2 regions of the Angustibacter aerolatus genome follow, and region 1 is predicted to be linked to the other one. Evidence: predicted binding sites of a transcription regulator. Region 1 holds the regulator's gene; the other holds the start of a gene.
What was found. Region 1 encodes LexA, which represses DNA repair genes until DNA is damaged. Its sites were predicted from a motif close to TCGAACANNTGTTCGA; they were not measured.
Positions count from the first base shown of each region.

Region 2: a site for LexA is predicted at 1,077-1,092, ahead of ACYVI6_RS16795 (DUF6504 family protein). Genes of this name have one in related genera too.

Region 1 covers NZ_BAAHBM010000044.1:21,650-26,009, reverse strand. The annotation lists gene ACYVI6_RS11505 (aminotransferase class V-fold PLP-dependent enzyme) at 1-601, shown strand, start outside; gene ACYVI6_RS11500 (STAS domain-containing protein) at 775-1,185, shown strand; gene lexA (transcriptional repressor LexA) at 1,265-1,990, opposite strand; gene ACYVI6_RS11490 (LysM peptidoglycan-binding domain-containing protein) at 2,259-2,687, shown strand; gene nrdR (transcriptional regulator NrdR) at 3,025-3,528, shown strand; gene ACYVI6_RS11480 (vitamin B12-dependent ribonucleotide reductase) at 3,689-4,360, shown strand, end outside.
Region 2 covers NZ_BAAHBM010000108.1:1,769-6,128, forward strand. The annotation lists gene ACYVI6_RS16790 (CatB-related O-acetyltransferase) at 1-929, opposite strand, end outside; gene ACYVI6_RS16795 (DUF6504 family protein) at 1,294-1,665, shown strand; gene ACYVI6_RS16800 (SAV_6107 family HEPN domain-containing protein) at 1,755-2,186, shown strand; gene ACYVI6_RS16805 (DNA polymerase III subunit alpha) at 2,254-4,360, shown strand, end outside.

The DNA of each region.
Region 1 (4,360 bases):
GGCCATGACGTTCTGCGACACCACGCAGGCCGCCGGCTGGCTCGACGTCGACGCCGCGGCCGACGACGTCACCGTGTGCTCCGCCTACAAGTGGCTGTGCTGCCCGCGCGGAGCGGCCTTCTCGACGTACTCGCCGAGGGCCCTCGCGGCGGTGCGGCCCGTGAACGCCGGCTGGTACGCGGGGGAGTCGGTCTGGGGCTCCTGCTACGGGCCGGACATGCAGCTGGCGCACGACGCCCGCCGGCACGACGTCTCGCCGGCATGGCTGGCCTGGGTCGGCACCGTGCCCGCCCTGCAGACCCTGCTCGACCTGCCGCCGGGCCTCGCGCGCCGGCACGGCACGGGGCTCGCCGACCGGCTGCTCGCGGCACTCGACCTGCCGCCGGCCGACCGACCGGTCGTGGCGCTCGACGACCCGGCCGGCTCTCGAGCGACGGCGCTCGAGGCGGCCGGCGTCTCGGTCGCCGGGCGGGCGGGGCGGGTGCGCATCGCGTTCCACCTCTGGAACACCGAGGCGGACGTCGAGCTCGCCGTCGGCGCGCTGCGCGCCGCCGGCCGTGGCAGCGGGAGGGCCCCCCTCGCCCTCCCGGGCGGACCGTGACCTGAGCCCGCTTGGGCTGTAAGGTGGGCGGTCTCGTCCAGAGTCGCGGCGAGCCACTCCATGTGGGTGCGTGCACACACGCGCGCTCGTGTGGGCGTCGAACCACGAGATGCAGAGGTCACGATGCCAACCACTGCGACGACCATCCGGCCCACCCGGCCGGCCACCACGACGTGCCCGACCTGAACCGGGGCTTCGAGGCCTCGCCGACCGGTCTCGACACCACCGAGGTCGAGGGCTCCGTCAGCCTCTTCGTCGACGACGACGCCGTGCTCGTCGTCATGCACGGTGCCATCGGGCACCACCTGCACCAGGACGTCCGCGACCTCGTCGACGACCTGGTCTCCGACGTCGCCGACACCGCGCATCGCCCGGTCCGCGTCATGGCGCGCGACGTCACCACCTTCGGTCTGCAGGGGGTGTGGCTGCTCCTCGAGCTGCGCCGTGCCGCCCGCCCCGCCTCGGTGGTCCTCCTGGAGCCCTCCCGTGCGGTGCGCGACGGTCTGAACCTGCACGGCCTGACCCACTTCACGATCGTCGACGACGCCAGCACCGAGCTGCCGAACGGGCTGCCGGGCGCCTGACGCCCACGACCTGCACGACGAAGGGCCCCGCCGATCCGGCGGGGCCCTTCGTCGTGCGGTCGGTGCGGACCGGCGGTCGTCAGATCCGGCGCAGCACCGCGGTCACCCGGCCGAGGACGGTCGCCTCGTCACCCGGGATGGGCTGGAACGCCGGGTTGTGCGGCATCAGCCAGACGTGGCCGTCGCGGCGCTTGAACGTCTTCACGGTCGCCTCGCCGTCGAGCATGGCCGCCACGATGTCGCCGTTCTCCGCGACCTGCTGCTGGCGCACGACCACCCAGTCGCCGTCGCAGATCGCGGCGTCCACCATCGAGTCGCCGACCACCTTGAGCAGGAACAGCTGGCCCTCGCCCACGAGCTGACGGGGGAGCGGGAAGACCTCCTCGACGGCCTGCTCGGCGAGGATCGGGCCGCCCGCCGCGATGCGCCCGACCACCGGCACGTACGACGGCGCCGGACGGTCGTCGCCCGACCCGGTGGGGTCGACCGGCTCCGGGACGGCCGTCGGCGCACCGACCGGCGCCACGTGCGCGTCGGGGGAGACCACCTCGATGGCGCGGGGCCGGTGCGGGTCGCGGCGCAGGTACCCCTTGCGCTCCAGGGCGGCCAGCTGGTGGGACACGCTGCTCGGGCTGGACAGCCCGGCGGCCTCGCCGATCTCGCGCATGCTGGGCGGGTAGCCGCGGCGCTCGACGGCGTCGCGGATGGTCTCCAGCACCCGGCGCTGCCGCGCGGTGAGCCCGTCCCCGGTGTCGGCCTCCGGCAGCTCGTGCACCTCGCCCGTCGGTCGTCCCGGCCCGGCCATGGGTCCTCCGCGTGGTCTGCGGCCACCTGGGTGACCTGGATCGGGCCGGTCTGGTGCGACCGGCGCTGCGTGCTCGTCACCGTAGGACCGGCGCGGTGGCGAATCAAACACCTGTTCGAACGTGTCGGACTGTCGGTGGCGGGTGCTGGAGTGTCCTCGGGTCGTTCGAACGCCCGTTCGGCAGCGCTCGACAGCGTCGGCGGCCCGTGCTAGAAATCGTACAGACGTTCGATCGAACACGCGTTCGACTCGCTCTCCGGAGGCCAGCATGACCGCCATCACCCTCGCCGCACCCCGCACCACCTCGGCACGCGGCCGCGCCCGGCTCGTCGCCGTGCCGTCCGCGCCGGCGGTCCCCGTGCCGCGCGCACGCCGGGTGCCCACGGCGGTCCGGCACGGCAGCCTGCCGCTGACCCGCCGCGGCCGGCTGGTGGTGCTCGCGCTGCTGCTCGCGGTGGCAGCGGCCGTGTCGGTGCTCGCCGGTGGCACCAGCCTGGCCGGCACCTCGGTCGGCGAGCGACCGGCCGTGCGCTACGTGACGGTGCAGCCGGGCGAGACCCTGTGGGCCATCGCCGGCACCGTCGCCCCGCACGTCGACCGGCGCGACACCGTGCAGCAGATCGCCGAGCTGAACGCGCTCGGCGACTCCGGCCTGCAGGCCGGGCAGCGGCTCGCCGTCCCCCTGCAGCAGCGCTAGCCGCACCCTCGGCACGGCACGGCCCCGCGACCACCAGGTCGCGGGGCCGTCGTCGTCCCCGGGTGCCTGTGCTCGGCGTCGTCGAGACACGCCGACGCGCCCCGCCCCTTGCACCGGCGTCCGCCCCGGGTTAGCGTTCACCCCAACATCTAGTAGTTACACGGATGTGCTTCATCCACAGATTGTGGTGCGTCGCCCACAGGTCATCCCCAAGCCGTCCACACCCTCGTCCACAGCCAGGCCCGAGAGGGCCCCCCGGACGTCGGTGGCGGATGGCATGGTCGGGCCCGTCCAGGCGTTGACCACAGAGCGTCCAGCACCCCGGAGGGGAGACGTCGTGCACTGTCCGTTCTGCCGTCACACCGACTCGCGCGTCGTCGACTCGCGAGTCACCGACGACGGCTCCTCCATCCGGCGCCGCCGGCAGTGCCCGGACTGCGGCCGCCGGTTCACCACCGTCGAGACCGCGAGCCTCGCCGTCGTGAAGCGGTCCGGTGTCACCGAGCCGTTCAGCCGGGCGAAGGTGCTGGTCGGCGTGCGCAAGGCCTGTCAGGGGCGCCCGGTCGGCGAGGACGACCTCGCCCTGCTCGCCCAGCGCGTCGAGGAGGCCGTCCGCGCGAGCGGGGCCGCCGAGGTCGACGCGCACGAGGTCGGCCTGGCCATCCTCGGCCCGTTGCGCGAGCTCGACGAGATCGCCTACCTGCGCTTCGCGTCCGTCTACCAGGCGTTCGAGTCGCTCGAGGACTTCGAGGCCGCCATCACGCTGCTGCGCGCCGAGCGCGACGCGACCGGGGTCGAACCGGCACCCGGCCGCCCCGACGGCGCCCGCAGCACCCCCTGACGCCGTCGGGCGGCGCGGAGGGGAAGCCGCCGCCGCCCGACGGTCACCAGCCGTCAGCACACCGCACCACCCGCACCACCCGCACCACCTGCGCGATCAGCGCGATCAGCACGAACAGCACGGCACCAGCCACCACGCACGACGAGGACGAGGACGAGACATGACCGAGACGACCAGCGGCGCCCGCGCCGGTGCACGACGCAAGGGCAAGGGCGCGGGGGTGCAGCGCATCTTCACCACCCCGGGGGTGCACCCGTACGACGAGGTCACCTGGGAGCGTCGTGACGTCGTGCAGCAGAACTGGAAGACCGGCGAGACGATCTTCGAGCAGCGTGGCGTCGAGTTCCCCGACTTCTGGTCGGTGAACGCCTCCACCATCGTCACCACGAAGTACTTCCGCGGTGCCGTCGGCACCGAGCAGCGCGAGCAGGGCCTGCGCCAGCTCATCGACCGCGTCGTCCTCACCTACGTCAAGGCCGGCCGCGACCACGGCTACTTCGCGACCCCCGAGGACGCCGAGCTGTTCGAGCACGAGCTCACCTGGGCGCTGCTGCACCAGGTGTTCAGCTTCAACTCGCCGGTGTGGTTCAACGTCGGCACGTCCTCGCCGCAGCAGGTCAGCGCCTGCTTCATCCTCGCCGTCGACGACTCGATGGACTCGATCCTGAACTGGTACCGCGAGGAGGGCCTGATCTTCAAGGGCGGCTCCGGTGCCGGCCTCAACCTCTCGCGCATCCGGTCCAGCAAGGAGCTGCTGCGCTCTTCCGGCGGCACGGCGTCCGGCCCGGTGAGCTTCATGCGCGGCGCCGACGCGTCGGCCGGCACCATCAAG
Region 2 (4,360 bases), on a different contig from region 1:
AGCGCGGCGCGCCGCACGATCAGTGCTGCCGGGGCCGATGTGCCGGGGAGCGCGGCCACGACGTCCGGGTCGTCGAGGGCGGCGACGAGCCGGGTGATGCTGCCGGAGGCCGGCACGCTGGTGGCGGTCGAGAGCAGCACCAGGTCGCCGGGCGGACCGGCCTGCGCCGTCCACCCCTGCTCCCACGCCGCGGCGACGCCCACCGCCTGCTTCGGCCGCAGCACCTGCGCGCCCTCGACGAGGTCGAGCAGCGCCGCCGACCGCGGGTCGGGGTGGTGCTCGACCAGCACGGTCGACGACGCGACGCCGCCGCGCTGCAGCTCCTGCAGGCCGAGCACGTGCCCGCGCAGCGCGTGCGCGACCGCCTCCGGCGTCTGGTCGGCGACGAGCACCAGGAGGACGCCGGGCGCCTGGGTGTCGTCGTCCGCGGGACGCCCGGTGCCGGGTGCCGGGCTCGCCGCAGCGGTCCCGGCGGCTGCGGCCGTCGCGCGGTGCCTGGCCAGCACGTGCTGCAGGCGCTCGAGCTGCCCGGCGCACGCCGCCGGGTCGGCGCCCGCGGCCAGGCGCAGCACCGGGTCCAGCAGCGCCGCCTCGTCCTGGGCCAGCAGCTCGATCTCGGGCAACCCGCCGTCGTCGCCGGCCTGGCTCTGCGCGGGGCCGAGGCACCAGTCCTGCACCAGGCGGGCGTGCGCCTCGGTCGGCTCGTCGAGCCCGTCGACGACCACCACGAGCGGCAGCCCGTCGTCGGCTCGCAGCGCCCGGGTGACCGCTCCGACGAGGTCGCCCGCGGCGGGCGGCAGGTCGGCGTCGACCGTGACCACGACGGCGAGCGGCTCCGGGCCGGTCGGGCCGGTCGGGCCGGTCGGGTTGGTCGGGCCGGTCGGGTCGGTCGTGCGGGCTGGGGTCGAGGGGTCGGGGCGCGGCTGCACGTCACCTGATCGGCGCAGCGTCGGCCGGTCTTGAGCACGCTGCCGCGGTACCGGAGGCGGCACCCGTCGGGCGGTGCGATCGCGGTGCGAACCGGCCCCGTCAGCGGTTGACGGACTGTCGGAGCCGGGGTGTACCTTGGGCTCTGTTCGAACACGTGTTCGAACACCGCCGGCGGCCATCCCCAGCCCCGGCGGTGAGCGACCCGTTCGGCCCGACTCGACCCCGGGCCGCGCGGGTCGGGTCGTCCGGTCGGCCGGGCGGTGGTGGGGAAGCCACCGCCCGGCCGCTCGGTCGACCCGTCGCTGCCCAGCCTTCCCCCGCCGGCAGCCGTCCTGATGGCGTGCGAGCGGAAGAGGTCCGGCGATGGTGCGACGGTACGACGAGCAGGTCGACGTGCGGTGCGAGGGTGATCCGCCCGGTGTCGACCTCGACCCCGACGAGCCCCGACAGCCGGTGGCGTTCGTGTGGCGCGGCCGGTTCTACGACGTCCGCGCGGTCCAGGCCCGCTGGTACGAGCGGCGGGGGTGGTGGCGCGACCCGTCCGGTCTCGCGCTGCTCGGCCTCGGCGCCGACCCCGACGCCCCGTCCGGCGGCCGGCTCGCGACCGTGCCGGCCGAGCGCGAGGTGTGGCGGGTCGAGGCCGCGGCGGGCCGCTGCAGCCCGGTGGGGGTCTACGAGCTCGTCCACGACCCGGCACGCGTCCCCGCGTGGCAGCTCACCAGCGTCGACGACTAGCGCACGTCGCGTGGTCACCACCCGGCCACGCGCCGTCCAGCCCGCGCAGGGCACGCCGCACCCCGTGTCACAGCACCTGGAGGAACGCCATGCCGACCACCACCCCGCCGGGGCTCGCACCGACCAGCCTCGACCTGCTCGACCGCGCTCACGAGAGCCTGGTCACCTCGGTGACCGCCCGCAGCGCGGGGGAGCGCTACGTGGCAGCCCACCTCGCCGCGCTGCGCAGCGCGGCCGCCGTGCTGGCGGTGCGCGGGCGCCCCAGCCGGCGCAGTCGCCCGCGCAGCGTCTGGGAGGTGCTGCCCACGGTGGCGCCCGAGCTGGGTGAGTGGGCGGCCTTCTTCGACGCCGGTGCCTCCCGCCGGGCCGCGCTCGAGGCCGGCCGCGACGACGTCGTGAGCACCCGGCAGGCCGACGACCTGCTCCGCGACGCCGAGACCTTCCTGCTGCTCGTCGAGTCCTCGCTCGGCCTGCCCCGCCAGGAGGTGCTGCCGACCGGGGCGGTCCCCGTGCCGTCCTGACCCGCAGCGTCCTGACCCGCACCGCTCACCCGCCCGACCCGCCCCCGACCCCATCCAGAGGCCTCCCGTGACCGACTCCTTCGTGCACCTGCACGTGGCCTCCGGGTACTCGCTGCGGCACGGCGCCAGCGCCCCGCAGCAGCTCGTCGACCGAGCGGTCGAGCACGGGATGCGGGCGCTCGCGCTGACCGACCGCGACGGCCTCTACGGCAGCGTGAAGTTCGTGCTCGCCTGCCAGGCCGCCGGCGTCGCACCGCTGCTCGGCGTCGACCTGGCGACGGCGCCGACCGGTCTGGTCGCGGGTCTGCCGGCCTGGGCCGACCCCTCCGTGTCGGCCCGGGCGGCCACCCGCAGCACCCCGGCCCGGGGCGGCGCCCCGGTCGACCTGCGCCATCCGCGGGTCACCGTGCTCGCGCTCGGCTCGGTCGGCCCCGGTGGCACCGACGGGGCCGCGCCGCGGGAGGGCGCCGGGTGGGCGGCGCTGTGCCGGCTGGTGTCGAACGCGCACCTCGGCAGCAACCACCTCGGCGGTGGCCGGGGGGCGCCGGTCACCGACCTGAGCGCCGTCGCCCGGTTCGCGTGGGGCGCCGGGACCGGTGCGACGGTCGGTGACCTCGGTGCCGCACCTGGTGAGGCGCTCCTCGACGCGTCGGGTCCGTCGGGTCCGTCGAGGCTTGTCGATCCTGCGACCGCGCCGTCCCTCGCCGTGCTGCTCGGGCCCTCGTCGGAGGTCGGCCGGGCGGTGCTGGCCCGCCGTCCCGACCTGGCGCGGGCGGTGCTGCGGCGCTGGCAGGAGGTGCTGCCGGCGGGGGCGCTGTTCGTCGAGGTGGTCTGCCACCACGCCCCGCCCGGCGGACCGCTCGGCGTCGACCACGCCGCCCGGATGCTCGCCCTCGCCCGCGAGTGCGGCGTGCCCGCGGTGCTCACGAACGCCGTCCGGTACGCCGACCCGTCCGGTGCGACGACCGTCGACGTGCTCGACGCCGCCCGGCGGCTGGTGGCGCTCGACGAGCGGCACCTCGACCGGGTGACCGCCCAGGGGCACCTGCGGTCCGGTGCCGCGATGGCCCGCACCGCCGCCGACGTCGCGGCCGGCCTCGGCGGGGGACGGCAGGTCGCCACCGAGGAGGCCGCGCGGCTGCTGGCCGACACCGCCGCGCTGGCCGCTCGCTGCGAGCTCGACCCGGCGCGCGACCTCGGGCTGGGGTCGGTGCACCTGCCCGAGCCGTCGGTGCTCGACCTGCGCCCGGGTGACGACCCGATGCAGGTGCTGCGCGAGCGGTGCACCGCGGCGATCGGGTCGCGCTACGCCGGCGCGAGCGACGCCCGGCTGACCCAGGTGCGCGACCGGCTCGACGTCGAGCTCGACTACGTGCGCCAGCTCGGCTACCCGACGTACTTCCTCACCGTCGCCCAGGTGTGCGACCTGATCCGCGACATGGGGGTGCGGGTCGCGGCCCGGGGGTCGGGTGCCGGCAGCCTGGTCAACCACCTGCTGGGCATCAGCGGCATCGAGCCGATCGAGCACGGCCTGCTCATGGAGCGGTTCTGCTCGCCGCTGCGCGCCCAGCTGCCCGACATCGACGTCGACGTCGAGTCCGCCCGGCGCACCGAGGTCTACGAGCGGGTGCTCGAGCGCTTCGGTGGCGAGCGGGTCACCTGCGTGTCGATGATGGACACCTACCGGGTGCGGCACGCCGTGCGCGACGTCGGCGCGGCGCTGGGCATGCCGCCGGCCGAGGTCGACGCCATCGCGAAGGCGTTCCCGCACATCCGGGCCCGCAACGCGCGCGACGCGGTGGCCGAGCTGCCCGAGCTGCGCGCGAGCGGTCTCGGCCACGACCGGCTGGCGATGTTCTTCGACCACGTCGAGCGGCTCGACGCGCTGCCCCGGCACGTCGCGCTGCACCCGTGCGGCGTGGTGCTGTCCGACACCACGCTGCTCGACCGCACCCCGGTCGAGGCCAGCTGGCTGGGGTTCCCGATGAGCCAGCTCGACAAGGACGACGTCGAGGCGATGGGCCTGCTGAAGCTCGACGTGCTCGGCATCCGGATGCAGTCGGCGATGGCGTACGCCGTCGAGGAGGTCGCCCGGGTCGACGAGGTGCAGGTCGACCTCGACGACCGCGAGCAGGTGCCGCTCGACGACCCGGCGACGTTCCGGCTGATCCGGA